3 regions of the Bounagaea algeriensis genome follow, and region 1 is predicted to be linked to each of the others. Evidence: riboswitches for the same ligand, from Rfam matches in the RefSeq annotation. Region 1 holds a riboswitch; each other region holds the start of a gene.

The links. A riboswitch is a leader RNA that binds a small molecule or an ion and turns the genes downstream of it on or off. The one in region 1 is predicted to bind glycine.
Region 2: another riboswitch for glycine. It lies ahead of gcvT (glycine cleavage system aminomethyltransferase GcvT); the one in region 1 lies ahead of gcvP (aminomethyl-transferring glycine dehydrogenase).
Region 3: another riboswitch for glycine. It lies ahead of gcvH (glycine cleavage system protein GcvH); the one in region 1 lies ahead of gcvP (aminomethyl-transferring glycine dehydrogenase).

What each region holds. Positions count from the first base shown of each region.
Region 1 covers NZ_CM137102.1:1,752,149-1,761,999, reverse strand. The annotation lists gene ACVGV2_RS07940 (3-methyladenine DNA glycosylase) at 96-977, shown strand; gene ACVGV2_RS07935 (HesB/YadR/YfhF-family protein) at 1,150-1,422, opposite strand; gene gcvP (aminomethyl-transferring glycine dehydrogenase) at 1,587-4,490, opposite strand; glycine riboswitch at 4,554-4,666, opposite strand; glycine riboswitch at 4,667-4,764, opposite strand; gene ACVGV2_RS07925 (MerR family transcriptional regulator) at 4,844-5,359, opposite strand; gene ACVGV2_RS07920 (bifunctional nuclease family protein) at 5,867-6,343, opposite strand; gene garA (glycogen accumulation regulator GarA) at 6,665-7,132, opposite strand; gene gcvH (glycine cleavage system protein GcvH) at 7,252-7,635, opposite strand; gene ACVGV2_RS07905 (CDP-alcohol phosphatidyltransferase family protein) at 7,791-8,390, opposite strand; gene ACVGV2_RS07900 (hypothetical protein) at 8,819-9,064, opposite strand; gene ACVGV2_RS07895 (propionyl-CoA synthetase) at 9,438-9,851, shown strand, end outside.
Region 2 covers NZ_CM137102.1:3,286,063-3,295,913, forward strand. The annotation lists gene ACVGV2_RS14965 (Tm-1-like ATP-binding domain-containing protein) at 53-1,255, opposite strand; gene ACVGV2_RS14970 (SDR family NAD(P)-dependent oxidoreductase) at 1,344-2,108, opposite strand; gene ACVGV2_RS14975 (hypothetical protein) at 2,481-2,636, opposite strand; gene ACVGV2_RS14980 (acyl-CoA dehydrogenase family protein) at 2,764-3,942, opposite strand; gene ACVGV2_RS14985 (TetR/AcrR family transcriptional regulator) at 4,058-4,744, shown strand; glycine riboswitch at 4,881-4,974, shown strand; glycine riboswitch at 4,975-5,071, shown strand; gene gcvT (glycine cleavage system aminomethyltransferase GcvT) at 5,199-6,302, shown strand; gene glyA (serine hydroxymethyltransferase) at 6,368-7,648, shown strand; gene ACVGV2_RS15000 (hypothetical protein) at 8,126-8,635, shown strand; gene ACVGV2_RS15005 (DedA family protein) at 8,707-9,390, opposite strand; gene ACVGV2_RS15010 (LysE family translocator) at 9,688-9,851, opposite strand, start outside.
Region 3 covers NZ_CM137102.1:3,731,944-3,741,794, forward strand. The annotation lists gene ACVGV2_RS16975 (L-serine ammonia-lyase) at 1-975, opposite strand, end outside; gene gcvH (glycine cleavage system protein GcvH) at 1,170-1,538, opposite strand; glycine riboswitch at 1,616-1,699, opposite strand; glycine riboswitch at 1,704-1,804, opposite strand; gene ACVGV2_RS16985 (helix-turn-helix domain-containing protein) at 1,904-3,490, shown strand; gene ald (alanine dehydrogenase) at 3,676-4,911, shown strand; gene ACVGV2_RS16995 (ABC transporter ATP-binding protein) at 5,256-6,314, shown strand; gene ACVGV2_RS17000 (ABC transporter permease) at 6,314-7,171, shown strand; gene ACVGV2_RS17005 (ABC transporter ATP-binding protein) at 7,485-9,851, shown strand, end outside.

The DNA.
Region 1 (9,851 bases):
GGGGTGCACCCGGCGAGCCGCGGCCCTTCGCCGGCCCCCGCGACCGGCCGGTCCCCGGGCCCGCCGCCGCGGAGCCCCGCCTAAGCTGGAGGGCGATGCGGGTGCTGAGCGAATCCGACTGGCGCGCGCGGCAACAGGCCCACGGTCAACGCGTCGAGCAGTGGACGCGGCCGCACCGCGAACGGCGGCGCCGCGGCGAGAAGCACCCGATCTGGGACTTCCTCTGGACCTACTACTCCTACCGCCCCGCCAGGTTGGAGCGGTGGCAGCCGGGGGTCGGCATCGCGCTGGCCGGCGGTACCGAGTTCCTCCGACGCTCGGGCTTCACCGAGCTGCCCGAGGGCGTGGCCGTGGACCCGGCGGCGCTGACCACCAAACGGCTGAAAACCGTCGAATTCGTGCACGGCCTGCTGTCAGCCACGTCCGCGCGCCCGGCACGGTTGGGCTGCTTCGGCTTGCACGAGTGGGCCATGGTCTACCGCACGCGGCCCGGCGAGAAGCGGCACGCCGACTGGCCGCTGCGGCTCGGCCACACCGGTACCGACGAGCTCGTCGAATCGATGCGGATCACGTGCACGCACTTCGACGCGTTCCGGTTCTTCACCGAGCAGGCGCGTCCGCGCAACGAGTACCAACCCAGCCGCGCCGACCAAGTCGAGCTCGAACAACCGGGTTGTCTCCATGCGAACATGGATCTCTTCAAGTGGTGCTACAAGATCGACCCGTTCGTGCCGGCGGAGTTGACCGCGGACTGCTTCGATCTGGCGATGCGCGTGCGGGAGCTGGACATGCGCGCCAGCCCGTACGACTTCCGGGATCTCGGGTTCGACCCGGTGCCCATCGAGACCGCTCAGGGGCGTGCGGAGTACGTGCGGCGGCAGCAGGCCTTCGCCGAGGAGGCCGACGGACTGCGGCGGCGGCTCATCGCCACTTGCGCGGACATCCGCACGTGGGCGGAGCACAGCACCCTCGGCTGAGCCCACCCGCGTCCTGGGCCCACCCGCGTTCTGGGCCGACGCCCGCCCGCCGTGGCGCACCGGCCGCACATCGCGCCCCGGACGGGGTGCGCGGTGGCGGGCCGGTGCGGGGAGGCCGTCGGCGGCGCTGCCGGCGGCAACACGCCGCCGACGGCCGGTGACGTCAGTGGTGTCAGTCCTCGCGGACGGCCAGGCTCAGCTCACCGTTGTCGTCGCGTTCCGCGTCGAGCGTCTTGTCCGAGAGCACGGAAGCAGCGTGCTGTTCCAGGAAGACCCGGACCCCCTCCCGCTCGACCACCTGGTCCTGGGCTTCGGGCTCGTTCGCGACCGCGGCCTGCAAACCCTCGCCGCTGGCCGCGATGCGCAGCCCGGAGCCTTCCGGAGAGTCACCGCCGATCAGGACCAGCTTGATGACCTCCGCGGCACTCTCACTGATGGTGAGCATGATTCGCCCCATTCCTATCGGAGCCGTCACGTGAAGGAGCAACCGTGGCATGCTCCGCGTGCCGCACGCAAATCGTCCGCGCGGAGGAATCCGGGATCACCCGCCGGGGCGGGACGCGTGCGCGGAATCCCTGGACAACCGCCTGCACGCGCCCCGCGGGCGCGTCAGCTCTCGTAGGCCGACAGCGGCGGGCACGAGCAGACCAGGTGGCGGTCCCCCCGCGCCCCGTCGACGCGGCGCACCGCGGGCCAGACCTTGGAGGTCACGTTCGTGCCCATCGGATAGGCCGCCTCCTGCCGGGCGTAGGCGTGCGGCCAGTCACCGGCCAGCGAGGCGGCGGTGTGCGGCGCGTGCACCAGCGGGTTGTCCTCGGCGGGCCACTGACCGGCGACGACCTTGTCGATCTCGGCGCGGACCTGGATCATGGCTTCGCAGAACCGGTCGAGTTCCTCGAGGTTCTCGCTCTCGGTCGGCTCCACCATGAGCGTGCCGTTGACCGGGAAGGACATGGTCGGCGCGTGGATGCCGTAGTCGGCGAGCCGCTTGGCCACGTCTTCCACCGAGATGCCGCTGCTCTTGCTGATCTGCCGCAGGTCGAGGATGCACTCGTGGGCCACGTACCCGTCCTTGCCGGTGTAGAGCACCGGGAAGTAGTGGTCCAAGCGCCGCGCCACGTAGTTCGCCGCCGCCACCGCGGTCAGCGTGGCCCGGCGCAGCCCGTCGGCACCCATCATCCGCACGTACGCCCAGGAGATCGGCAGGATCGACGCGCTCCCCCACGGGGTTTCGCTGATCGGGCCGATTCCCGTCTCCGGGCCGGCCTGCGGCTGCAGCGGGTGGTTCGGCAGGAACGGGGCGAGGTGCTCGCGCACCCCGATCGGCCCCACGCCGGGACCGCCGCCCCCGTGCGGGATGCAGAACGTCTTGTGCAGGTTCAGGTGGGAGACGTCCGCACCGAACTCGCCCATCCGAGCCAACCCGATGAGGGCGTTGAGGTTCGCCCCGTCGACGTAGACCTGGCCGCCTGCCTCGTGGACGAGATCGCACACCTCCCGCACGGTGTCCTCGTACACGCCGTGCGTGGACGGGTAGGTGATCATGATCGCGGCGAGGTCCGCAGCGTGCTCGGCCGCGAGCTCCCGCAGGTGCTCCATCTCGATGTTGCCAGCTTCGTCGCAGCGCACGACCACCACGCGCAGACCGGCCATGGTGGCGCTGGCGGCGTTCGTGCCGTGCGCGCTGGCCGGGATCAGGCAGACGTCCCGCTGCTCCTGGCCGCGCTGCCGCTGGTAGGCGCGGATGGCCAGCAGGCCGGCGAACTCGCCCTGGCTGCCCGCGTTGGGTTGCACGCTCACCGCGTCGTAGCCGGTGATGTCGGCCAACCAACGCTGCAGGTCATCGACGATGCGCAGCATCCCCTCGGCGTCCTCCGCGGGCGCGAACGGGTGCAGACCGCCGAACTCGGGCCAGGTGACCGGCTCCATCTCGGTGGTGGCGTTGAGCTTCATCGTGCACGAGCCCAGCGGGATCATGCTGCGGTCCAGCGCGACGTCCTTGTCCGAGAGCTCCCGCAGGTAGCGCAGCAGCGAGGTCTCCGACTGGTGCCGGTGGAACACCGGATGCGTCAGGTACTCGGAGGTGCGCTCGAGCGGATGCGGCAGGGCGTCCGCCGTCTCGGCGTCCAACCGGTCGAGCTCGTCGAGACCGGTGGTGAGCCCGAACGCGGCGCACACGCTGCGCAGGTCCTGGCGGGTCGTCTTCTCGTCGCAGGCGATGCCCACGTGGTCGGCATCGGCCTTGCGCAGGTTGACACCTTCCGCGCGTGCGGCGGCCACGACCTCGTCGGCGCGGCCGGGCACGCGGGCCAGCACCGTGTCGAAGAAGGCGTCCTCGACGATCCCGATCCCGCCCTGGCGCAGGCGGGCGGCCAGCACGGACGCCATCCGGTTCACCCGGGCGGCGATGTTCCGCAGGCCCGTCGGTCCGTGGTAAACGGCGTACATGCCCGCCATGACCGCCAGCAGCACCTGCGCGGTGCAGATGTTGCTCGTGGCCTTCTCGCGGCGGATGTGCTGCTCGCGGGTCTGCAACGCCAGCCGGTAGGCCTGGTTGCCGTCCGTGTCGACGCTGACGCCGACCAGGCGCCCCGGCAACTGCCGCTCCAAGCCCTTGCGCACGGCCATGTACCCGGCGTGCGGGCCGCCGAACCCGAGCGGCACGCCGAAGCGCTGGGTGTTGCCGACGACGACGTCGGCGCCGATCTCGCCGGGAGCGCGCAGCAGCGTCAGTGCCAGCAGGTCGGCGGCGACCACGGCCATCGCCCCGCGCCGGTGGATCTCCGCGATGACGTCCTGCTGGTCCCGCACGGCGCCGGAAGCGCCCGGGTAGGCCAACAACGCGCCGAAGAACTCGCCGTCCGGCAGCCCGCTCGCGCCCTGCGACAGGTCGGCGACATCCAGCTCGATGCCGAGCGGTTCCGCACGGGTGCGCAGGATTTCCACGGTCTGCGGCAGCGTGTCGGCATCGACGACGAACCGCGGCGACTTGGCCTTGCCGCCACGCCGCACGAGGGTCATGCCCTCGGCGGCCGCGGTGGACTCGTCCAGCATGGAGGCGTTGGAGACCGGCACCCCGGTCAGGTCCGAGACCATCGTCTGGAAGTTCAGCAGGGCTTCCAGCCGTCCCTGCGATATCTCCGGCTGGTAGGCGGTGTAGGCCGTGTACCAGGCGGGGTTCTCCAGCACGTTGCGCAGGATCACCCCGGGGGTGATCGTGTCGTAGTAGCCGAGCCCGATCATCTGGGTGCGCGAGGTGCAGCGCTGCGCGAGACCGCGCAGCTCCTCGAGCGCCTGCGGTTCCGTGGCCGGTTCCGGCAGCTCGAGCTGCAGGTCCTGTTCATGGATTCCGCCGGGCACGGCTTTGTTGGCCAGTTCCTCGAGGGAACCGACCCCCACCACGTCGAGCATCCGGGCGAGTTCCGCCGGCGTCGGTCCGACGTGTCGATCGGCGAACGGGGTCCCGTGCTCCAACGCGGCGAGCGGAATGCGGTCGTGGGTCACGTCGGTCATCGCCCAACCTCAATCTTCGCGGCGAACAAGGGGGCGGCAACACCAGCGTGCTGCCGACTCTCCCCCTCTGTCACTGTCCGCTGCGCGAACGCCTGAGAGCTTCGCCCGGCGCTCCGGCCGGACTTGCACCGTCGGCGGGGTGCGCCGCCGTCGCCGCACCCTCTTTCCAGAGGCATCTCGCCCGCGCGGTCCAGTGGCCTGAGAGGTTGATGGGGAGATTTGCTCCTTCGGCGCCGACTCGATCGCTCGAGCCGAACTCTCCCGCACGGGGTCGGTGATAGTGCGTAGCGTACCCGATCAGGCGCTCGTGCCCGAGGGGCTGTCGGCTGACGCACACCTGCTTGACGTCAAGCTCACCCGGTGCGCCGGTCCCGCCGCCTGCGGGAGAGTTCGTCCTCCTCGACCGGTTCGATCAGCGCGCCATCGGCACGTTCGGCGGGGAACTCGTGGATCGTGCCGGTGATCTCGCGCATCGCCCCGCTGACGGCGATGCCGAAGACGCCCTGCCCGCCCTGCAGCAGGTCGACGACCTCTTCCGGGGACGTGCACTCGTAGACGGTGGTTCCGTCGCTGAACAGCGTGAGCCCCGCCAGGTCGCGCACTCCCCTGCTGCGCAGGTGGTCCACGGCCAGCCGGATGTTGTGCAGCGACACTCCCGTGTCCAGCAGCCGCTTGACCACCTTGAGCACGAGGATGTCCTTGAACGAGTAGAGGCGCTGCGATCCCGAGCCGGTGGCACTGCGGATCGACGGCCCCACCAGCTTCGTCCGCGCCCAGTAGTCCAATTGGCGGTACGTGATGCCCGCGATCTGGCAGGCCGCCGCTCCCCGGTACCCGACGAGCTCGTCGGAGACCGAGTCCGCCGGCAGCGTCTCGCCGGCCCGGTGCGCGGACGGCTCGGCCGCACCGCCCCCGTCGACCGCCGGGGGCGCACCGGTCGCAGCGATCCCAGTGGACGGCGCATCCGGCGACTCGTCCCCTCCCCCTGCGGAACCCCGCTCGGGCGCTTGCTCGACCACGCCTGCCTCCCCTCGTCCGGCACGCTGCCGACGAATCCGGTCCGGTGCGTTCGGCGAATCGGCTCCCGCCCACCATCCTGGTGACCCCGCGACTGCCAGCGAAAACGGCACCGGAGCGATTCGCGCAATTCGACAGTAGGCCCCCGGGTGAGGGCGGTCAACGCGACGCGCGGGCCGCGCCGAAGAAGATCAACAACGGGTGGACGTCCCCGCCCGCCTCGAGTCCTCCCGGCCCGCTCCCCGGCGCGCACGAGGACCCGCCGCGCACGACAGCCCCGGCGCACGACGACCGCGCACGACAACGGGGCCCTCGACCGTGCCGAGGGCCCCGTCGCGCCGCAACCAGTTCCGCGCGGTTCACGTGTCCGCGCCGCGGAAGTCCTCCGGCGAAACCGAATCCAGGAACTCGCGGAACTTCTCCACTTCGTCTTCCTGCTCGTCCGGGATGATCAGACCGGCCTCATCCAGGACCGTCTCATCGGCGTGGATGGAGACCCCGGCGCGCAGGGCCAGAGCCACCGAATCGCTCGGCCGCGCCGACACCCGCACGTCCCCGTCGAAGACGAGTTCGGCGAAGAACGTCCCCTCCTGCAGGTCCGTGATCCGGATCTGCTCGACCTCACGCCCCAGGGCGCCGATCACGTCCTTGAGCAGATCGTGCGTCAGCGGACGCGCCGGCCGCACACCCTGCTGCTCCAGCGCGATGGCGGTCGCCTCCACCGAGCCGATCCAAATCGGCAGGTACCGCTCACCCTCCGTCTCCCGCAGCAACAGGATCGGCTGGTTGGCCGGTAGTTCCACGCGCACGCCGACGACGCGCATCTCGCTGCTCATCGTCACATCGCCTCCTCCAGCGCGCCGAAGCGTGATATCCCGTCGAGGATCGCGCACCGACGCTTCCGACGCTACCCGCGATACGGCGGACGCGCCCAGCTGTCCGTCATCCACCGCGCCCGCCCCGACGGTAGACGCGGATCAGCCGCAGCGCCCACCTCTCGGCGGACAGCCGCGGTTTCCGGGGCCGACGGCAGCACCGTCGACCCGCACCGCCGCGCGACCGGGCTCCGCTGCGAACGCCGACCGCGCCGCGCCGCTGCGCGGCGACCCCGCATCGGACGTCCGTCTGTGCCGCCCCGCGCGCAGGCCCGCTGCCGCTCAGCGCGCGTTCTGGCCCCCGTCGGCGGGCCCCGTCAGGAACACCAGCCGGAACTTGCCGACCTGCACCTCGTCACCGTTGGCCAGCACCGACGTGTCCACCGGTTCCCGGTTGACGTAGGTGCCGTTGAGGCTGCCCACGTCGACGACGACGAAGTCGTTTCCCTCGCGCCGGAACTCGGCGTGCCGGCGGGACACCGTGACGTCGTCGAGGAAGATGTCGCTGTCCGGGTGCCGTCCCGCGCTGGTGGTCTCCCGATCCAGCAGGAACCGCGAACCCGCGTTCGGACCGCGCTTCACCACCAGCAGCGCCGACCCGGCCGGCAGCGCGTCGACCCCCGACCCCGCGGACTCGGCCTGAGGGGCGCTCTCGGTGCCGTCCTGCTCCGAGAGGAAGGGCTTGAAGACCGAGGTGGTCTCCGGTGACTGCTCCGGTGGGACGTCACCGGAGCCGCTGTTCTGGCTCACCTGAGCTCTCCTCTACGCGGATAGATCGTGCCAACGAGATTCCAACGTACCGCGCCCGCACCAGCTCCAGTACGTGGGACTCCCGGTGTTCGCCTTGATCAACGCGCGGGGCGGCGCGATCATTCCTGCTCGATCAACCGCTGGTAGGCCTCGGCATCCAGCAGCCCGTCCCACTCGGCGGCGTCCGCCAGGCGCAGCTCAACGATCCAGCCCTGTTCGAAGGGGTCGCTGTTGACCAGCTCGGGTTGGTCCTGCAGCGCCTCGTTGCGGGCGGTGACGACCCCGCTGACCGGGGCGTAGAGGTCCGACACGCTCTTGGTCGACTCGACCTCGCCCATCGTCCCGCCGGCTTCGACGCCCTCGTCCACGTCCGGCGCCTGCACGAACACGACGTCACCGAGTTGCTGCTGCGCGTACTCGGTGATGCCCACGCGCACGGTGTCCGCGCCGGTGCGGCGCACCCACTCGTGCTCCTGGGTGTACCTGATCTCCTCCGAGGCCACTGGTCCGCCTTCCTGCTCGGGATCGCTGTCCAGCCCGGCACCGGCCGGAATCCCAGATCATCCGGCGGCGGGCAGCGTATTGCGCGCCGGTGCAGCCCCGCAACACGGTGCAGTTGCGTCGGCGCGGCCGCGCCGGCGCCGTCGCACATCATGCGTCACCCGCGCACAGCGCGCGCGGCCTGGCGCACCGCGGCGACCACCTGCCCCAGGTAGAGCACACCGGCCCAGAAGTACAGCACTCCGCCCCAGCAGGTCAGCGCGTACGCGATGGGCCGCAGCACCTCGCTGGCCGCGAAGTCCCCCTGCACCAGCAACAGCATCGGGAAGGCGTACATCAGGCAGAACGTGGCCGCCTTGCCCAGGTAGTGCACATCCGGCGGCTGGAATCCGCAGAAGCGCAGCACCGGAACGCACAGCGCCAGCACCACGTCCCGCCCGACGAGCACTGCGGCGATCCACCAGGGGACGATGTCGCGCAGCACGAAGGCGACCAGGGTCGCGACGATGTAGAGCCGGTCCGCCACCGGGTCGAGGACTTCACCGAGACGGCTGTACTGCCCGAGCCACCGCGCGAGCTTCCCGTCGAGCCAGTCGGTGATGCCGCTGGCGATGAGGACGAGCAGTGCCAGCAGATCCGCCTGCGGGCCGAGCAGCAGCCACAGGAACAGCGGCACTCCGCCCAGGCGGATCGCGCTGAGCAGGTTCGGCACGGTGAACCACGGGTCGTGCCAGAGGCCGACGGCGACCTCGCGCATCCGTTCGATGCCGGGTTCGATCGGCACGCCCTCGTCGGAGGCAGCGCTGGCGCCGTCCGCCCGGTCACCGGAGCCGGTGGAACCGTTCGTCGATCCCTCCGGTTGCTCAGCAGGCTCTCGCGCGGTGCCGTTCGTGGTGCTGTCCGCGTCGTGCACCACGTGCCTCCCCCTGTGTCGCGCCGCCGCCGGTACCGAGCACGCCGGTACGACGTCTGCCCCGATGAGGATCGCACATGCGGCCCGCCACCCCGGCGCGGGACCGAGGTGCCCAGTGCGACCGCGAGGGGAATGGACCGCCGTGCGCATCGGCCCCGCCGATGCGCAGCCCCGGCCGCGCCATCCCGCACCACGCCGCCCGGGATCCGTGCGGCCGGGTTCGATGCGGCCGGGTTCGATGCGGTCGGATCAGCGGGACCGAATCAGCGCCGTCAGGCCGCGCGGGCCCGCTGCACGGTGAACCCGCGGCGCCGCAGGTCGGCATCGGTGAGGAAGCACGGCCGACCGCGGTCGTCGACACCCGCCCAACGGGCTCCGCTCAGCCTCTCGAGCACGTAGGCGTGCCCGTGGCTCCACACCACGCTGTACAGCGCAGTGGGTAGGTCGTCGGCGACCCCGCTCTCGTCGACCTCGCTCCCGTGGCTCCCGGAGGCGTCGCGGGCTCCGTCACCTGTCATTGCGGAAACCTCCCGTCCGTACTCACCGGCGAAAGTCGCGGCGCCGAGACCGCACTCCCGTGCGGTGCCGGCCTGTCGCGGAACACCCGCGGGCATCCCACCGCCGATTGTGCGGAGTCCGCCGCCGCGTGTCGCGCCACCGACACGCCCAGTCGCCGTGCGGTCACTGCGCGTCGCCGAACGCGATCACGGCGCCGCTCACGCGAGCGCCGGGCCGAACAGCCGCGCCGAACGGCCGACCGGAGCCCCGCCACCGGCACTGCCGGTGGCGGACGTGGTGGCGCCCCGGCGGACAGGCCGACACCCCTGGCATTACCCGCAGGTGTGCGGTAGGACACGGGCATCCGTTCCCACCGTCCCGCGGAGGTTGTCGATGGCGGGTTATGCCGATCTGCACCGTGAAAGCCTGCACGCCCCCGAACTCTTCTGGCTGCGCGCGGCCCGGGCGATCGACTGGGACGCCGCGCCGACGCGGGCGCTCGACGACGAGAACCCGCCGTTCTACCGCTGGTTCCCCGACGGGCGGATGAACACCTGCTTCAACGCCGTCGACCGGCACGTCCGCGACGGCCGCGGCGACCAGCCCGCGGTGGTGTGGGATTCGCCGGTCACCGCGGCGTCGGAGACCTGGACCTACCGCGAGCTGCTCGACCGGGTCGCGCGGTGCGCGGGCGCGCTGCGCGAGCGGGGAGTGGGCCACGGCGACCGCGTCGTGCTCTACCTGCCGATGATCCCCGAGGCGATCGTGGCGATGCTCGCCTGCGCGCGGATCGGGGCGGTGCACTCG
Region 2 (9,851 bases), 1.5 Mb from region 1:
ACCTCCACCATCGTGTGCGAACCGGTACGTCCCCGCGTCACTGCGAACACCGTCACCGCGACCGCGCAGCGGTGCTGATGCCCACTTCCTCCGCCGCGGCCACCACGGCGTCGGCGAACTCCGCGTCGTTGATGTTGTGCGGCACGCGCCGCACCCGCTCGGCCCCGTGCACGTTCCGCTCGATCGCGTCGAACAGCCGCTCGTCGGCGGTCGGATCGCGAAACGCGGCACCGGGGGCGTCCAGCAGCGACACCCCGCCCGCGGGCAGCAGGAACCGCACGGGCCCGGCGCAGGCGTTGATCTTGCGGGCGAGGAACTCGCCGATGCGCTCGCACTCCTCGGCAGTGGTGCGCATCAACGTCACCTGCGGGTTGTGCTCGTACAGCAACCGCCCGCGGAACCTCTCCGGCACGGTGCCGACGGCTCCGAAGTTCACCATGTCCAGCGCGCCGCACGAACCGACGTAGGGCACCCGGGTGCGCGCGATCGCGTCGAGCCGCTGTTCGCCCGCGCTCATCACCCCGCCGACGAGCAGATCGGCGATCTCGGTGGTGGTGATGTCCACGACCGCCTCGACGTAACCGTCGTCGACGAGCTTCTCCATGGCGCGCCCGCCCGTTCCGGTGGCGTGGAAGACCAGCGGGTCGTGCGTGGTGCGCATCCTGTCGGCGACGGCGGTCACGCACGGGGTCGTCACGCCGAACATGCTCAGCGCGAGCGCGGGTCGGTGGCCGGTGTCCGGGATGTCGTGCGTCAGCGAGCCGAGCAGGGCGTGCGCGGCGTTGCCGAGCACGCGGCGGGAGATGCGGTTCAGCCCGGCGATGTCGGTTACCGAGGGCAGCAGCACGAGGTCGGAGGAGTCCACATAGGCCGAAGTGTCACCGGAGGCCACTGTGGACACGATCATCTTGGGCACGCCCACGGGGAGAGCGCGCAGACCGCGGCTGATCAGCGCGGTGCCGCCGGAACCGCCGAGTCCGAGCACACCGTCCGCCGGCTGCTGCGCCAGGAAGCGTTCGAAGGCGACGGCCATGGCGGACACGGCCGCACCGCGGTCCGATGTGAACACCGCCGCCGTCCCGTCGGGGTGGTGCGCGGCGACCTGCTCGGCGGAGACCTCCGCCGCGCTCGCCTCCGCCGATCCGGTGCTGACGTCGACGGTGGTCACGGCGCAGTGCGGGGCCAGCAGACCCGCCACGTAGCGCAGGTCTTCCCCCTTGGTGTCGAACGTGCCCACCACGTACGCCCTCGGCATCGGCCACCCTCCAGCACGGCTGCGCGAACACGGCGCACCCTACTGCGGTGGCGCGGGGCGTGCCCAGAGGCGCGGCCTGCAACCGCGGTCACCGCAGCATGATCGAGCCACCGTCGGCCATCAGGGTCTGCCCGGTAATGTAGCGGCTGTCGTCGCTGGCGAGGAAGACCACGACGGGCGCGATGTCGCGCTCGGGATCGCCCATCCTGCCCAGGGGGATACCGCTGGACACCTGCTCGTACTGCTCGGGGTGGGTCTGCGCCCAGGCATCGACCCCCGGAGTGCGGGCGATGGGGGAAACGAGGTTGACGCGGATCCCGTCGCCGGCCCACTCGTGGGCCGCGACCCGGCTGAACCCCCGGATGGCTTCCTTGGCGGCTGCGTAGGACGCCTGGTCGGGCTGCCCGTTCAACCCTGCACCGGAGGCGAAGTTGACGACGCTGCCGCCGCGCTCGGCCAGGTGCGGGTGGCACGCCCGCATCAAGTGGTAGGTGGCGAAGAAGCCGCTGTTGAAGGAGAGCTCGAACATCTCCGCGGTGTGCTCGAGAACGGGGGCCTGCCGGGAGGCGTGGGCGTTGTTGACCAGCACGTCCACACCGCCGAAGGAATCCACGGCGGCGGCGAGCACGTCGTCGGCGGATTCGGACCGGCTGATGTCGCGGGCGAGGAAGGTGACCTGCTCCTCTGCCGCGGGGCCGGTTTCGGTGAGCTCGCGGGCGGTCGCGGCGGCGGCGTGCTCATCGATGTCGACGAGCACGAGGTCGGCGCCTTCGGCGACGAGGGCAGCGCAGATGCCGCGCCCGATGCCGCCGGCCCCGCCGGTGACGATCGCCGTCTTGCCGCTCAGTCGCACGGGTGGTGCTCCTTTCCGAGGTGGATGCCGGAACCGTTGCCGCCGACGCCGGGCGTTGCGCTCATCAGCGACACCGACGTGCCCGCGCGATGGAGGTGGGCGAGGCGTCGAGCAGCTGCTGCAGTGGCGGGACAGTGGCGGGACGAGGCGGACGACGAGGTCCAACGGGTTCTGCAGCGCGGACCGGCCGCGACCACGACACGCCGTGCCCTCCGGCCGCACGTGGCCGTGCCCTCCGGCCGCACGTGAAAGCGGCCCGCCGGTCCGCGGGGGACGGCGGGCCGCTGGGCGTCACCGGCCGGGATGTCACCGACCGATGTCACCGCTGGGCGTCACCGGCCGGGTCTCATCGACCGGATCACCGGGACCGGATCACCGGCTGGACTTGCTGCCCTTGAGCAGCTTGTTCTTCGCCTCGTCGATCTTCGCCCGGGTCTTGGGGTCCTGGGCGTACTTCTTCGCCTGCCGCATCATCCGGCGCCCCTGCGGGCTGCTGGCGAAAGCGGCGATCTTCTTCATCAGCGACATGTCCGCTCCTGGTCGGTCCTCAGCGCGCGGCCTGTCCGTCGAAGTGATGACCGGCGCGTCGCCTGGGGATCAGGCGCTGTCCAGCCTACCGAGGAGTTCGGCGGGGCGACACCGCCTCGGCGGGGACTCAGCCGAGCACTCCGCTGACCGAGTGGTGCCCCTTGAGGACGTTGCGGGCGATGGTGCGGCGCTGGATCTCGTCGGTGCCCTCGAAGATGCGCAGCAGGCGCAGGTCGCGGAACCAGCGTTCCACCGGCAGCTCGCGGGTGTAGCCCATGCCGCCGTGGATCTGCATCACGCGGTCGACGATCTCGTTGGCCCGCGTCCCGCCGTAGAGCTTGGCCATGGACTGCGCGTGCCGCGAGTCCATCCCCTGGTCGACCTGCCAGGCGGCCTGCAGCACGAGCCACCGCAGCGCTTCGATCTCCACGGCCGAGTCGGCGATCATCCACTGGATGGCCTGGCGGTCGGCGATGGGCGCGCCGAAGGTCTGGCGGTTGTTGGCGTAGTCGGCGGCCATCTCGACGAGCCGTTCGCAGGCACCGAGCGCGTGCGCGGGCAGCATGTAGCGGCCGCGGCCGATCCACTGCATGGCCAGCGAAAAGCCCTGGCCGATCTCGCCGAGCACGTTCTCCTCGGGAACGCGCACGTCGTCGAACACCAGCGAGGCGGGTTGACGCTCCCACTCGCCCATGATGTCGATGGGTTCCGAGGTCCAACCCATGTCGCGGTCGACGAGGAAGCAGGTCACCCCGCCGTCGGCGCCCTTGGACTTGTCGGTGACGGCGAAGACCATGGCGAAGTCGGCGTCGATGCCGCCGGTGATGAAGGTCTTCTCGCCGTTGATCACCCACTCGTCGCCGTCCTTGCGGGCGGTGGTGCGGATGTTCTTCGCGTCGGACCCGGCGCCGGGCTCGGTGATGGCGAAGCAGGACTTCCGGGTGCCTTCGATGGTGGGCAGCAGGTAGCGCCGCTTCTGCTCCTCGTTGCCGTGGTAGAGGATGTTGTCCGCGTCGCCGCCGAACTGGAACGGCACGAACGTCCGTCCCAGCTCGATCTGGATCAGCGCCGTCAGCACGGCCGGCAGGTCCATCCCGCCGTACTCCTCGGGGGTCTGCACGCCCCAGAACCCCGCCTCGCGCGCCTTGTTCTGGAGGTCGGCCTGCTCCTGCTTGGTCAGTCCCCGCGCACCGGCGCGTTCCCGGTCCAGCACTTGCTGCTCCAGCGGCATGAGCTCGCGCTGGACGAAACGGCGCACCCAGTCGCGCACGTCGCGCTCGGTGTCGGACAACGAGAAGTCGACCATTGACCTGCCCTTCCGTGTGACGTACTAACTAACAACGTTAGTTTTATGGCAGCCTAGAGTCCCTCGAACCGCCCTCGCAAGAGGCGTTCCCCCAGGCCAGCAACGTGGAGAAACCGTGCCCCGTCCGAGCCGTCCCCTCCTGACGACCGAACGCATCGCCCGGGTCGGCCTCGAGATCATCGACGCCGAAGGGCTCGAGGCGCTGTCCATGCGCCGCCTGGCCGAACGCCTCGACGTCCGCGCGGCGTCGCTGTACAACCACGTGCCGAACAAGGACGACCTGCTGCACACGATCTCCGACGAGGTCATGACCCAGGTCGACGTCTCCGACTTCGAGACCGACTGGCCCACCGGCCTGCGCACGTGGGCGCGGTCCTACCGCGCCGCCCTGCGCGCCCACCCCAACCTCGTGCCGTTCCTGGCCTCCGGCCCGGCCCACCGGGAGAACGCGTTGCGCCGCGCCGACCGGGTGCACGGCGGGCTCGTGCGGGCCGGCTGGCCGCAGCGGTACGCGACGATGATCGGCGCGTCGACGAAGTACCTCGTCGTCGGCTCGGCCATGGCCTCGTTCGCCGAGGGCTTCCCCGCCGACGCGAGCATCTACGACGAGCGATTCCCGCACCTCGACCGCGCCCACCTGCTGCCGCAGCACACAGAGATCGACGCGGACAGCTTCGAGCTCGCCCTCGGGGCCCTCATCGACGGGCTGCGTGAGGTCTACCGCACCCTCGCCGCGACGACGCCCGAGGACGCGGTGTCGGCACCGCAGCACCCGCGCCGACCTCCGCGCGCAACCGAGTGAGATCAGCCTCGCGTTGTGGTTGACTGCCCGCGGGGTCCTCCGTAGCGTCACGCTCTGTCCAGAGAACAACCTGCCCGGGGGGCAACCTGTCCAGGCAACGCCCGGGCAGCTGGTCCACAACCGAACACCGCGCCGTTGACTCCGTGCGGGAGAGCTCCCGGCCCGTCGGGACGCCGAAGGAGCAAGCACTCCCCAGCAAACTCTCAGGCACCACCTACCGCACGGCACGAGGCGCAACGGGAGGAAAGCAGGAGCGGACCGCTTCTCGCCCACGGTGCAAGCCGTCGACGACGGTGAAACTCTCAGGCCCATGACTCCAGGGGAGACCGCCCGACGTGCGTACGACCGCGCAGGTGGCGAACGCAGCGGTCCGATTACGCTGGCAGGATCCGATTGCGCAGTTTCGGACCCGCGACCGCCGACCGGCGCCGCCCCCAGGAGGAGTCCAGACACGATGACGTCACCGAGGCAGACGCCCCTGCACCGGATCCACGAGGAGCTGGGCGCGACGTTCACCGACTTCGCCGGCTGGCAGATGCCGGTCCGGTACTCCGGCGACACCGCCGAGCACAACGCGGTGCGGGGCAGCGCCGGGCTGTTCGACCTCTCGCACATGGGCGAGCTCCACATCCGCGGGCCGCAGGCCGCGGAGGCCTTGGACTACGCCCTGCTGGCCCACGCCTCGGCGATCACGCCCGGCCGCGCGCGCTACACGATGATCTGCAACCACGACGGCGGCGTGCTCGACGACATCATCGTCTACCGGCTGCGCGAGGACGAGTACCTCGTCGTCGCCAACGCCGCCAACGCCGGCACCGTCTCCGCGGCACTGGCCGAGCGCACCTCCGGGTTCGAGGCCGAATTCCACGACTACTCGCACCGCTACGCGCTCATCGCGCTGCAGGGGCCGAACGCGGCTGCGATCCTCGCCCCGCTGACCGAAACCGACCTGTCGACCGTCAAGTACTTCGCCGGGTACTACGCCACCGTGGCGGGCTGCGAGATCATGCTCGCCCGCACCGGATACACCGGCGAGGACGGTTTCGAACTGTTCACCGCGCCGGAGGACGCCGAGTCGATCTGGCAGGCGCTCACCGAGGCCGGCGCGGGCTACGACCTCAAGCCCGCCGGACTGTCCTGCCGGGACACGTTGCGGCTGGAAGCGGGTATGCCGTTGTACGGCAATGAGCTCAGCGTCGAGTTGACGCCGTACCACGCCAATCTCGGCCGGGTGGTCAAACTCGACAAACCCGATGACTTCGTGGGCAAGGCCGCGCTGGCGAAGGTCGCCAAAGGCCCCACCGACCGGACGTTGGTGGGCCTGAGCACCGACCAGCGGCGCGCGCCGCGACACGGGTACTCCGTGCTCGACCCCGAAGGCAACGAGATCGGCGAGGTCACCAGCGGTGCGCCCTCCCCCACATTGGGGCACCCGATCGCGATGGCCTACGTGGACCGCGCGCACAGCCAACCGGGCACCGCGCTGAACGTGGACGCGCGCGGCAAGTCGCTGCCGGTGGAGGTGGTGGAACTGCCGTTCTACCGCCGCGGCAACTAACAACAGCGCCGTTCGACCAGAGGTCCGCAGGGCCGTCGCAGACAGAAATCAGGAGGCAACACCAAATGTCCACACCGGACCTGTTCAACGACCAGCTTGCTGCGGTGGATCCGGAGGTGGCCGCAGCGGTCGGTTCCGAGCTGGGGCGGCAGCAGAACACGTTGGAGATGATCGCCTCGGAGAACTTCGCATCGCGGTCGGTGCTGGAGGCTCAGGGGTCGGTGCTGACGAACAAGTACGCCGAGGGCTATCCGGGCAAGCGCTACTACGGCGGCTGCGAGCACGTCGACGTCGTCGAGCAGTTGGCGATCGACCGGGCCAAGGAGCTGTTCGGCGCGTCGTTCGCGAACGTGCAGCCGCACTCGGGGGCGCAGGCCAACGCTTCGGCGATGTTCGCGCTGCTGTCGCCGGGCGATACGATCATGGGGCTGGATCTGGCCCACGGTGGGCACCTCACCCACGGCATGCGGATCAACTTCTCCGGCAAGCTCTACAACGTTGTGCCGTACCACGTCGACGAGTCCGAGCACCGCGTGGACATGGACGAGGTGGCCCGGCTGGCGCGGGAGAACCAGCCGCGGATGATCATCGCCGGGTGGTCGGCGTACCCGCGCCAGTTGGACTTCGCCGCTTTCCGCGCGATCGCCGATGAGGTCGGGGCGTACCTGCTGGTGGACATGGCGCACTTCGCCGGGCTGGTCGCGGCGGGGCTGCACCCCAATCCGGTGCCGCACGCGCACGTGGTCACCACCACCACGCACAAGACGCTGGGTGGCCCGCGCGGCGGAGTGATCCTCTCGGCCGATGCGGAGTTCGCCAAGAAGTTCAACTCGGCGGTGTTCCCCGGTCAGCAGGGCGGCCCGTTGGAGCACGTCATCGCCGGCAAGGCGGTGCTGTTCAAAACGGCCGGCAGCGAGGAATTCGCCGACCGGCAACGCCGCACCCTCGAGGGCGCGCAGCTGCTGGCGCGGCGGTTGCAGGCCGCGGACGCGGCCGCGGCCGGGGTGCAGCTGGTCTCCGGTGGCACCGACGTGCACCTGGTGCTGGTGGATCTGCGCAACTCCGAGCTGGACGGCAAGCAGGCAGAGGACCGGCTGCACGAGATCGGCATCACGGTCAACCGCAACGCCGTGCCGAACGATCCGCGGCCGCCGATGGTGACCTCCGGGCTGCGGATCGGCACCTCGGCACTGGCCACCCGCGGCTTCGGCGCCGAGGAGTTCGGCGAGGTCGCCGACATCATCGCCGAGGCCCTGCAACCCAGCCTGGACGAAGCGACCACGACGAAGCTGCGCGCCCGCGTCGAGGCGCTGGCCGCGGCCAAACCGCTCTACCCCGGCCTGTGATCCGCCGCTCGCAGATCGGCTACTTGTAGTTCGGTTACTTGCAGATCGGTTACTTGTAGTTCGGTTACTTGCAGATCGGCCGCTGTGGATCGCCGGCCGTAGATCGCCGGCCGTAGATCGCCGGTCGTAGATCCGTCGCTCGTAGATCGCTGGTCGTAGAGCGCCGGCCGTAGATCCGTCGCTCGTTAGTTCCGCCGCGGGTTTCCGGGCACCGGAGACCCGCTGCAGGCCGTTCGCGACAGGGGCCGTTCGCGACAGGGGCCGTTCGCGACGAGGGCCGCGCCCACTACCGAGGCGCGGCCCTCGTCGCACATCGGAGCGCAGGACCCGAAACCGACGCCGCCCTCGGTGCGGACATTTCTCGAGAAAAGTCCCCCAACGGTGCGTGGGGTGCAGGGCAACGTCCGTGCGGCGCTCGGGCGAGAAGACGAGCGAACCGCCAACGCGAGGCGGTTACCGATGGCATCCTGCTGGACCATGGACACGATCATTCATGAGGTGCGGATCGCGCGCGATCCCCGCGGCGTGCGGCGGATGCGGTGGTCGGCGGGAGTGGCGATCGGCGGCGCCGTGCTGGCCGCCTGCTTCAGCAGCGCGAGCCTGCTCCTCTCGTGGCAGGACGGGAGCTTCCGCCAGTACTTCACCGCCGCTGCCCTGGCGATGCTCCTCCTGTCGGTGGTGCTGCAACTGCGCGCGTGGCTGCCGCCCCTGCGGACGCAGGACTTGACGATCACGTTCACCGCGGGCGGGCTGACCTACCGCACCGAGCACGAGCACGGGACGGTGCGCTGGCCGGACGTGCGCTGGGTCCGGCTGAGCCAGCAAGCCATCATCGGCCCGTACCTGCACGTGCGGGTGAACGCACCGCAGGGCAGCACCCAGCGAAACGGCCTGCTCGTGCCGCTGGGCTCCGAAGCACCCCCGCTGCACGAGCTGCACCGAAGCCTGACCCGGCTCAGCGGCAACACGCTGCGGGTCAAGACCTGACCCCGCGAGGAGCTACCCGCCAGCCCGCGTGCACATTTTCGCGAAATGTGCGCACCGCTGCGCACGCGCGCTCAGGCGGCCTGTTCGACGTCCTCGTCGCGCACGACGGTCTCGTCGGTGCCCTGCTGTTGCGCGGCTTCCTGCTTGCGGGCGCGCCGGTGGCGCCAGTACCAGGCGGAGACTCCCGCGACGACCAGCACCGTGGCGAACAGCCAACTCGCCTGCCCCAGCGCGTGTTCGATCGCCTTGACCGAAGTGCCGGCCGCCCAACCCACGCCGACGTGCAAGCCGGACCAGCTGGCGGCCCCGATCAGGGAGGCGAGCAGGAACCGCCCGTAGCCGAGTTGGCTCGTGCCCGCGGCCGCGGGCACGAGCGTGCGCACGACGGGCAGGAAGCGGGCGACGAGCACCGCGCCGATGCCGAAGCGGCGCAGCAGGCCGGTGGCCCGGTCCCAGTGCTGCTGGCCGAGCTTGCGCACGGCCTTGGTCTCGCGCACCCGGATGCCGTAGCGGCGCCCCAGCAGGTAGCCGATGTTGTCGCCGACGGCGGCGCAGACGGTCACCACCAGCGTCAGCGAGAAGAAGAAGCCCCAGCTGTCGACCGTGGCCGCGGATATGAGCAGCCCGCTCTCGCCCGGCACGAGGAAACCGAGACCCAGCGTGCACTCGGCGAGGACCAGCCCACCGGTCACCAGCACCAGAAGTGGTCTGGGCAACCCGGCCACGAGGGCCAGGAAGTCGCTGATGAACGCCACGTAATCACCTCGGGGAGCGCACCGGCGGGCATTTTCTCGCCACGCTACCGGCCACGTGCACGAGCGCACTCAGGGATGGCACCCAGCCAGAGCCCGGAGAAGCAGCGCCATTTCGCCCCGGGGACACCGTTCCCGACATCTTCTCGCTGCACAGCGGCCGCTGCGCACATCACGATTCCACAACGAGAGGCCGCCGCGCATCGTGTCACCCCTCACCGGTGGCCCGCGCCCTCCGCGTCGACCCTCGCGCATCGAAGCACGCCCACCCGCCGGTCGATCCTCCGGTCGAGCACTCGGTCAGCTCATGGCGATGGACCCGGCCATCACCAGCAGCGCACCACCGCAGCAGCGCTCGAACACGCGCCGCCGCCGCGGCTTGGCCAGCAGCGCGGACAGCCGCTGCACCGACGGCACCACGACGAGCCACCACGCGGCGAACGCGCTCACCGCGACCGCGCTGA
Region 3 (9,851 bases), 2.0 Mb from region 1:
CTCCTTGAACAACGCGCCTATGGCGCCCGCGGTGAGCAGGAAGCGCACGATGCCGTCCTCGTCGGCGCCGCGGACGAACCGCGCGTAGTAGTGCAGCACGGCGGGCACGATCCCGGCGGCGCCGTTGGTCGGCGCGGTCACCACGCGACCGCCGGCGGCGTTCTCCTCGTTGACCGCCAGCGCGTACAACCCGACCCACTCCGTCGAGTCGTCCTCATCGGACAGTTTCGCCCGCAGGTCGGCCGCGCGGCGACGCACCTTCAGCCCGCCGGGCAGGTGGCCGGTGGCGCGGCACCCGTTGTCGACGCACTCGCGCATCACGTGCCAGATGTGCAGCAGGCCTTCGCGCACCGCGTCCGGACTGCGCCAGGACATCTCGTTGGCGCGCATCACTTCGCTGATCGGCAGGCCCAGCTCGACGGCCGTGTGCAGCAGCTGCTCACCGCTGTGGAACGGCAGGGGCACGGCCGTCGCGTCCGCGGCGATGCGGTCGGTGCCGCTGGCCTGCTCGTCGACGACGAAACCGCCGCCCACGGAGTAGTAGTCGGCACTGGCCAGCTCCGCACCGGAGGGGTCGGTGGCGGTGAACCGCATGCCGTTGGGGTGCACCGGCAGCGATTCCTTCCGGTGCAGCACGAGGTCGCGGTCCACTTGGAACGGGATCTCGCGGGTGCCGGCCAGCCGCAGGCTGCCGCTGCTCCGGATTTCCGCCGCGCGCTCGTCGCCGACGGCCGGGTCGACCGTTTCGGGAGCGTTGCCCTCCAGTCCGAGCAGCACGGCGTTCGGGCTGCCGTGGCCGGCTCCGGTGGCGCCGAGCGAGCCGAACAGCTCGGCTCGCACCTGTGCGACCGCGGGCAGGGCGCCGTCCCGCTCGAGACGTTCGGTGAACATGCGCGCAGCGCGCATCGGGCCGACGGTGTGCGAACTCGACGGTCCGATTCCCACGGAGAAGAGGTCGAAGACGCTGATCGCCATTGATCGGTCCCCCTGTTGTGCTGTCGGGCCGCGGGACCGCGCCCGGTCGCAGCAGCCGCGGTGTCGCACTGGTCCTTCCCGTGCAGCGGCACCGCGGTGGACGCGGGCGGAACGGTGCACCGGCGGCCGGTGGCTCGTGGATCCCGGGCAGACGGTGGCCGGTCGAGCACCGTCCGCCCGGGTCGTCTCAAGATCTACCCGATGAGCTGCTGGTACTCCTCCGAGGTGAGCACCTTGCCCATCTCGGTGACGCGCACCTCCATGAGCCACCCCTGACCGTACGGGTCCGAGTTGACGATCGCCGGATCGTCGACCACGGCCTCGTTGACGGCGGTGACCTCGCCGGTCGCCGGCGCGTAGAGGTCGCTGACCGATTTCGTGGACTCGAGCTCGCCGCAGGACTGCCCGGCCTCGATCCGCTCGCCCACCTCGGGCAGCTGGACGTAGACGATGTCGCCGAGGGCGTCGGCGGCGTGCTCGGTGATGCCGACCCGGGTGACCTCACCGGAATCGGAGAGCCATTCGTGCTCTTCGGTGTAGTGCAGTTCGCTCGGCAACGTCATGTCGGGAGGCTCCGTCCGTTCGTCGTCTGGGCAGGCCGTGGTCAGTGCGCAGCCGCCTGCCCGGGATGGGCCTCCCCCTCTGTTGCGGAACCTGAGAGCTTCGCCGCGTGCGCGGCTTGCACCGTGGGTGCGGCATCAGCGGTGATGCCGGCTTTCCAGAGTCACCTTCCCCGAGCGGTCATGGGGCCTGAGAGTTTGCGGGGAGTCTTGCTCCTTCGGCGCCCCGGCGCCCAGGGGGCGCTCGGGGTCTCTCCCGCTCGGGATCCTCGGCTTGTGCGATTGTCGGTGTGGTCACCATAAACGGAGGCGGCGGGCTGTCAACACGCCCACCTCGCTTTCGATCCGCCGCTCCAGTGAGGCAGCTCATGTTGGAACTCTCCGCGCTCGTGCAGCGGGTGGGCCCGACGCTGCTGCGTGCGGCGGTCCTGCCGGACGCGTCCCCGTGCGTGCGCGACGTCGTCATCGCTGAGGCCGACATCACGATCACCGGGGGTGATCTGGTTCTCGGCGTGGCGTGCCACGACCGCGGCGAGGTGGTCGGGCTCGTCACCGAGTGCGCCGAGCGGGGCGCGGCCGGCTTGCTGTGCAAGACGCCGTGGCCCGGGGACGAGGCGGTGCGCACGGCCGCGCAGGAGGCCGGGCTCGCGCTCGTGGAGGTGCTGCCCGGCACGTCGTGGGCGCAGCTGGTGTGGCTCGTGCGCGCCGCGCTGGCCGAAACCGGCGGCCGGGAGGAGCCGGACGCCCCTGCGGTCGCCGGCGAGGCGCGCGCGTTCACCGGGTTGCCGGGTCTGGGCGATCTGTTCCGCGTGGCCGATGCGGTCGCCGACGTCGTCGACGCGCCGGTCACGATCGAGGACGCGCATTCGCAGGTGCTGGCGCACTCGGCGCGGCAGGACCGGATCGACCCGGCGCGCGTCTCGACGATCATGGGACGGCGCCAGCCGGACGAGGTGCTCGCCAAGTTCCGCGCCCGCGGCACGTTCCGGCAGTTGAGCAAGTCCGGCTCGGCCGTGTTCGTGCCCGCCCAGCAGGACGGCACGCTGCCGCGTCTGGTGGTGCCCATCCGGATGGGCGGTGAACTGCTGGGGTCGATGTGGGCGGTCGTGCCGGAGGAGGTCTCCGAGCAGCGCGCCACCGCCTTCGCCGACACCGCCCCGCTCGTGGCGCTGCGCCTGCTGCGCTGGCGCGCGGTGGCCGACGCGGAGCGGCAGCGCTCGGCCGAGCAGGTGCGCCTGCTGCTGCAGGGCGGTGAGGGGTGGCGCGCGGCGACGGCGGAGCTGGCCGTGTCCAACGAGCCGCACCGCGTGGTGGCGATCGAGGTGCCCGCGCAGGAAGGGCCGGACGCCGGGCACCGGTTGAGCCTCTGGGAGTGGGTCACCCGCGGGGTCGGGCCGCACCCGCTGGTCACGGAGATCGGCAACCTGCTGTACGCGGTGGTACCGGAGCGTTCCGGTCCCGGCGGGTGGCGCATGCTGCGGGAGACGTTGGCCGGCTGGGACATCGAGCCGCGTCCGCTCATCGGCGTGGGCACGGCCCTCGGGGTCGCCGATCTCTCCACCTCCCGCGGGCAGGCCGACGAACTGGTGGGGCTGTCCCGCAGCGGGCTCACCCGTGCGCGGGTGGCGGTGTACGAGGAGCACTGGCCGGCGCTGGTGCTCTCGCGGATGGCCGGGGCGGCCACGGACGCGGGGGTGGGCGAGCTGGGGTCGCTCGCGGCGCTGCGCGAGCACGACCGCCGGCACGGTTCGGACTACGTGGCCACGCTGCACGCCTGCCTGCGGCATCCGGCGGAGCCGCGGCGCGCCAGCCGCGAACTGCGGGTGCATCCGAACACGTTCCGGTACCGGATGCGGCGGATCGACGAGCTCCTGCAGCTCGACCTGGACGATCCGGACGTGCGGTCGGCACTGCTCGTCCAGCTGCTGGCCGGGCAGTGGGCCCAGCACGACTGACTCGCGGGAAGCCGGCGAGCAGCCCACCGGTTCCGCGGCCGTCCGATCAGGCATGCGCCGGGGCTGCGCAGCTGTTTTGTGCTGACAGGACAAACAGCAGCGGGCATGCTCATCGTGCGGGAACGATGCGTCGCCCGGCGGGGCTGGCGGATCGTGACACGCGACACCGAGGGAAAGGACCGACCGTGCGCATCGCTGTACCGCGCGAGATCAAGAACAACGAGTACCGGGTCGCGCTCACCCCCGCGGGCGTGCACGAGCTGACCACCCGCGGGCACGAGGTCTTCGTGGAGACCGAAGCGGGCGCGGGCTCGTCGATCCCGGACGAGGACTACCTGGCCGCGGGCGCGAAAGTGCTGCGGCAGCACGAGGACGTGTGGGGCGAGGGCGAGCTCGTCCTCAAGGTCAAGGAGCCGGTCCCGCAGGAGTACCCGCACCTGCGGCGCGAGCAGGTGTTGTTCACCTACCTGCACTTGGCCGCTTCGGCGGAGCTCACCCGGGCGGTGCTCAGCGCAGGCGTCACCGGCATCGCCTACGAGACCGTGCAGTTGGACGACGGCAGCCTGCCCCTGCTCGCTCCGATGAGCGAAGTCGCCGGACGGCTCGCACCGCAGGTCGGCGCGCACTCGCTGATGCGGCCGAGCGGCGGCCGCGGCATGCTGCCCAGCGGCGTACCGGGCGTCGCACCCGCCCGCGCGGCGGTCATCGGCGGCGGGGTCGCCGGCCTCAACGCCGCGCGCATCGCCCTGGGCATGGGTGCGGACGTGCAGCTGCTGGACACCAACGTCGGCAGGCTCCGCGAGATCGACCAGGCCTTCGGCGGTCGGATCACGACGGTGACGTCCAACCGGTACACCGTCGAGCAGGCGGCGCGCGAGGCGGACCTGGTCATCGGTGCCGTGCTCATCCCCGGAGCGAAGGCGCCGAAGCTCGTGTCCAACGAGCTGGTGGCGGCGATGAAGCCGGGCAGCGTGCTGGTGGACATCGCCATCGACCAGGGCGGCTGCTTCGCCGATTCGCACCCGACGACGCACGACGAACCGACCTACCAGGTGCACGACTCGGTGTTCTACTGCGTGGCGAACATGCCGGGCGCGGTGCCGAACACCTCCACGCACGCGTTGACCAACGTGACCCTGCCGTACGTGCTCCGCGTGGCCGAGCAGGGCTGGCAGCGGGCCTGCCGCGAGGACGCGGCGCTGGCCGGCGGGCTCAACGCCCACGACGGCACCCTGACCAACGAGCCCGTGGGGCTGGCGCACGGGATCACCGCGACGGCAGTGGAGGAAGTCCTCGAGCAGGGCCCCGCGGTGGGGCCGGTTGGGGGGCCGGTTGCGAGCGGGTCGGCGGTCGAGGCAGGCGCGAGCTGTCGCGCCGAAACGGCGAAGGGCTCGCGCCCTCCGGGTAGCGACCGACAGTGACGCGACGAAGTACTACCAGGCAGCTGCCGGAGGGTCACGCCGGGGACAAGAGGGCGGCCCGCTCAACCGGCCTGGGGGTCACCGGGAGCGGGCCGCCACCACTCAGTGTAGGTCACGTGGCGCCGTTTGCCGAGAATCAGTGCCCGTTCGAGCCCGGGATTTCACGACCGAATCGATACAGCCCCTATCGAGTGACATTCCACCGCCCTGCTTGCACTCCGCAGCCCGTTTGAGACGCGCACCACAACCCGGTGCCGCCCGCCGGAAGCCACGTGGTGATCCGGCAGGATGGGCGTCGGCTCGCACCTGCTGCCGCGCGGGCCGGTCCGGACAAGGAGGGGTGTGTGCACGACAACAGCGGTCGGATCGTGGTGCAGGGACTCACGAAGAGTTTCGGACCGGTCCACGCGGTGCACGACCTGAGCTTCGCGATCGAGCCAGGCGTCGTCACCGGCTTCCTCGGACCGAACGGTTCCGGCAAGACCACGACGCTGCGCATGATCCTCGGCCTGGTCAACCCGAGCGAGGGCACCGCGACCGTCAACGGGCTCGCCTTCCACCGGCTGCCGCGACCGGCCTCGGTCGTCGGCGCGGTCCTCGACGCGCAGAGCTTCCACCCCGGACGCACCGCGATCGACCACCTGCGCTGCTACGCCGCCGCCATGGGCGTGCCGGACGAGCAGGCCCGGCGCGCGCTGCACCTCGTCGGGCTCAGCAACGCCGCCCGGCGCAAAGCCGGCGGCTTCTCGCTCGGCATGCGACAACGACTGGCGCTGGCCACCGCACTGCTCGGCGACCCGCAGATCCTGGTGCTCGACGAACCCGCCAACGGCCTCGATCCCGAGGGCATCGCGTGGCTGCGGAACTTCCTGCGCTCGTTCGCCGCCAGCGGCCGCACCGTGCTCGCCTCCAGCCACCTGCTCCGCGAGATGGAGCACACCGTGGACCACGCGGTCATCATCAGCCGCGGCCAGTGCGTCTACGACGGGCACCTCGACCAGCTGCGCGCCGCGCAGCGCACCCGCGCACTCGTGCGCGCCTCCGACCCGGCCGCGCTGACCAGCGCGCTGGCCGAGCACGAGCTGGGCTACGAGCAGCTGCCCGACGGGCGGATCGCCGTGACCGGCGCGGACTCCCGCACCGTTGCCGAGATCGCGCTGCGCGCCGGAGTCGCGCTGTACGAGGCCAACACCGAGCAGCTGGATCTGGAGCAGCTGTTCTTCCAGCTCACCAGCGGCCAGTACGCGGGCAGCCAACCCCCGGGGCCGTACGCACCGGGCCAGCCCGGGCCGCCGCCCCAGGGCGGGCAACCACCGCAGGCAGGACCGGGAACGTGGGGACCGCCCGGACCTCCCTCATCCGGACAGCCCCCGCACGGTCCCGGCATCGGAGGTAACGCTTGATGGGCGGGCTGGTCCGCGCCGAAATCCGCAAGATCACCACCACGCACCTGTGGTGGGCGCTGCTCATCCCGGTGGCGGTGCTCAGCTTCCTCGCGGGCTGGCTCGGCACGGCCATCGGCACGCTCAACGAGCTGCAGCAGGCCTTCGGGCAGACGCTGCCGCTCGGACTGCTGACGGTGTCCATGGCGACGAACTTCAGCACGGTCTTCGCCGCCCTGTTCGGCGCGCTCGCCGTCTCCGGTGAGCACTGGAACCGCAGCATCACCACCACGTTCCTCACCGGGAACCCGCGCGGCGCCGTCCTCGGCGCCAAACTGCTCGTCTACGCGGCCGCGGGCCTGGTCTACGGACTGGTCAACGTCCTGTGCTCCAGCATCGGCGCCCTGGTCGGCGCGGGCCTGGAAGGCTTCGGCCGCCCGCTCGACTGGTTCGCCGTCGGCGGCGCCGGGGTGCTGGTGATGATCCTGTGGACGGTGCTCGGCGTCGGGCTCGGCGCGCTGATCGCCCACTCCGTGGCCTCGATCTTCGTCCTGCTGCTGTACCGGTTCCCGTTCGAATCCATGCTGGCGTCGTTCCTGACGAGCTCCGGCAACATCACCGCGAACGCGATCAGCGCGTACCTGCCGGCCTCCGCGGCGGGCGGCGCGGTGGGCAACCTCGCCGTGCCGATCTTCCTCGCGGAGATCTCCGGAGCCACGCGCGGTTACGTACCGCCGGAGGTCGCCGAAACGCTGCACGTGTTCGCCGGCGGCAGCAGCGGTCACCCCTGGTGGGCGAGCCTGCTGACGTTCGCCGGCTACACCGCGGTGATCGTGCTGCTCGGCTGGGCCGCCAGCCGCCGCCGCGACATCCTGTGAAAAGCGTTTGTTACTTCCTCCCCGTAGCACTTCCGCGGCGGAGTAGCACTTCCGTGGTGGAACCTCCTGCACTGCTCTCGCTCCGTGTGCTCGACATCGGGTAGCCACACACAACGTCGAGCCTTCCTCACGAAGAGCCGCACAGGAGAACCCGCTGCTGGCCCAGCTGCCTGGGTGGCCGGGCTGCGGGGGTGGCCGGGCTGCGGGGATGGCCGGGCTGCGGGGATGGCCGGGCTGCGGGGGTGGAGAGGCTGCCGCGCCTGTCGGCGAAGCGGCCTAACCTGGCGAGGTGAAGGATTCCGGCACGGCGCAGATCGAGACGACGAACACCACGCAGGACGAGCCCGACGACCCCGCTTTCGCGCACCGGCCCGCGGCGGGGTGGGTCCGCCGGTTGTTCGCCGCGTGCCGGCGCCACCCCGTAGCGCTGCTGCTCGCGCTGGGTGCGGCGGGCACCGCGGTCGGGCTGGAAGCCCTCGTGCCGCTGCTGACCAAACGCGCCGTGGACGAGGCCGTCCGCGGCTCCACCGCGAGCCTGCCCTGGATCATCGGTGCGCTGCTCGGCCTGGGGCTGTTCCGCTTCGGTGCTGCTTTCGTCCGCCGCTACAGCGCCGGCCGGCTCGCCCTCGACGTGCAGCACGACCTGCGCCGGGCCGTCTTCGGCGCGGTGCAGCGCCTGGACGGCGGCAAGCAGGACGCGATGCGCACCGGCCAGGTCGTCTCCCGGTCCATCAGCGACCTGCAGCTGATCAACGCGTTGCTGTCCATGCTGCCGATGGCGCTGGGATCGCTGGTGCTCGGCGTCATCGCGCTCGGGGCGATGCTGTGGCTGTCGCCGCTGCTGACCGTGGTGGCGCTGGTCGTGGTGCCGCTGATCGCCGTGGTCTCCGCCCGCAGCAAGAAGACGCTGTTCCCCGCGACCTGGTCGGCGCAGCAGCGCGCCGCCGAGATCGCCCAGCAGGTCGAGGAGGACGTCACCGGCATCCGCGTGGTCAAGGGCTTCGGGCAGCAGGCCCGCGAAGTGGGGGCGTTGGAGTCCCGCGCGCGGCGGCTGTTCGCCGAGCGGCTGCGGGCCGCGCGCATGACGTCCGTGCCCGCGGCGAGCCTGTCGGCTCTGCCCGCGGCCGGCCAGGTCGGCGTGCTCGGCCTCGGCGGCTGGATGGCGTTGCAGGGCCAGGTCAGCCTGGGCACGTTCGTCGCCTTCGCCGGCTACGTGTCGATGCTGGCCGGGCCCGCGCGGATGCTGTCCAGCATCATCGTCCAGAGCCAGCTGGCCCGGGCGGGTGTGGAACGCATCCACGAGGTCATCGATTCGCAGCCGGAGGTGACCGACCGGCCCGGCGCGGTCGACGTGCCGGACGGGTCGCTCGAGGTCGAGCTCGACGGCGTCACCTTCGGCTACACCCGCGACCAGCCGGTGCTGCGCGACGTGTCGCTGCGGGTGCGCCCCGGCGAAACCCTGGCGCTGGTGGGGCCTGCCGGTTCCGGCAAGTCCACCGTCTCGCTGCTGCTCCCGCGCTTCTACGATCCGCACGGCGGTTCCCTGCGCCTGGGTCCTCCCGGCGAGGACGGCCGCGACCTGCGCGAGCTGCGCCTGGCCTCGCTGCGCTCGGCCGTGGGCGTGGTGTTCGAGGAGGCGTTCCTGTTCTCGGACACGGTGCGCGGCAACATCGCCTACGGGCGCCCGGAAGCCACCGACGCCGAGGTCCGCGCGGCCGCCGAGTCCGCCGAGGCGCACGAGTTCATCAGCGCCCTGCCCGACGGCTACGACACGGTCGTGGGCGAACGCGGCCACACGCTCTCCGGCGGTCAGCGCCAGCGCGTGGCGCTGGCCCGCGCGCTGCTGTCCGACCCGCGCGTGCTGATGCTCGACGACGCCACCTCGGCGGTCGATCCGACGACGGAAGCGGCCATCCACGACACGCTGCGCTCGGTCATGCGCACGCGAGCGACGCTGCTGGTGGCGCACCGCCGCTCCACGCTGGCCCTGGCCGACCGGATCGCGGTGCTCGACTCGGGCCGCGTCGTCGACGTGGGCACGGAGGAGGAGCTGCAGCAGCGGTGCTCGCTGTTCCGCTCGCTGCTCGCCTCCCCGCAAGGCGCGCTCGACACGCGCCACGACCAGGACCCCGCCGATCTCGACGAACCGGGGCCGGACGGGACCACGCCGCGGCTGTGGCCGGAACCGGAGCCGCAGGAGACCGTCGAGGCCGTGCGGGCCGCGGGCGCGGCCGGGGCCGGCGGCTCCGGGCACGACGCGCCGGAAACGGGCGGGCGCTCCACCGCGGAGCTGGAGCAGGGGCTGCGCCGCCTGCCCGCGGCCACCGACGAGCCGCGGCTGCGCGGGGCCGACCCGGAGGCTCCCGATCCGCACTTCCGCCTGAGCCGCACGCTGCGCCTGGTCCGGTGGGGACTGCTGCTGACCGTGCTGCTCGTGGCCGCCGACGCGCTGACCTCGGTCGCGCTGCCCTCGCTGGTGCGCGTGGGCATCGACGACGGGGTCACCGGGCAGAACGCGAACGTGCTGTGGCTGGTGACGGCGGTCGGCGCGGTGCTCGTGGCGGCGGGGTGGGTGTTCGTCAAGCTGCAGACGGTCGCGGCCTCGCGCGCCGGGGAGACGCTGCTGTACACGTTGCGGGTGCGCAGCTTCGCCCACCTGCAGCGCCTCGGGCTCGACTAC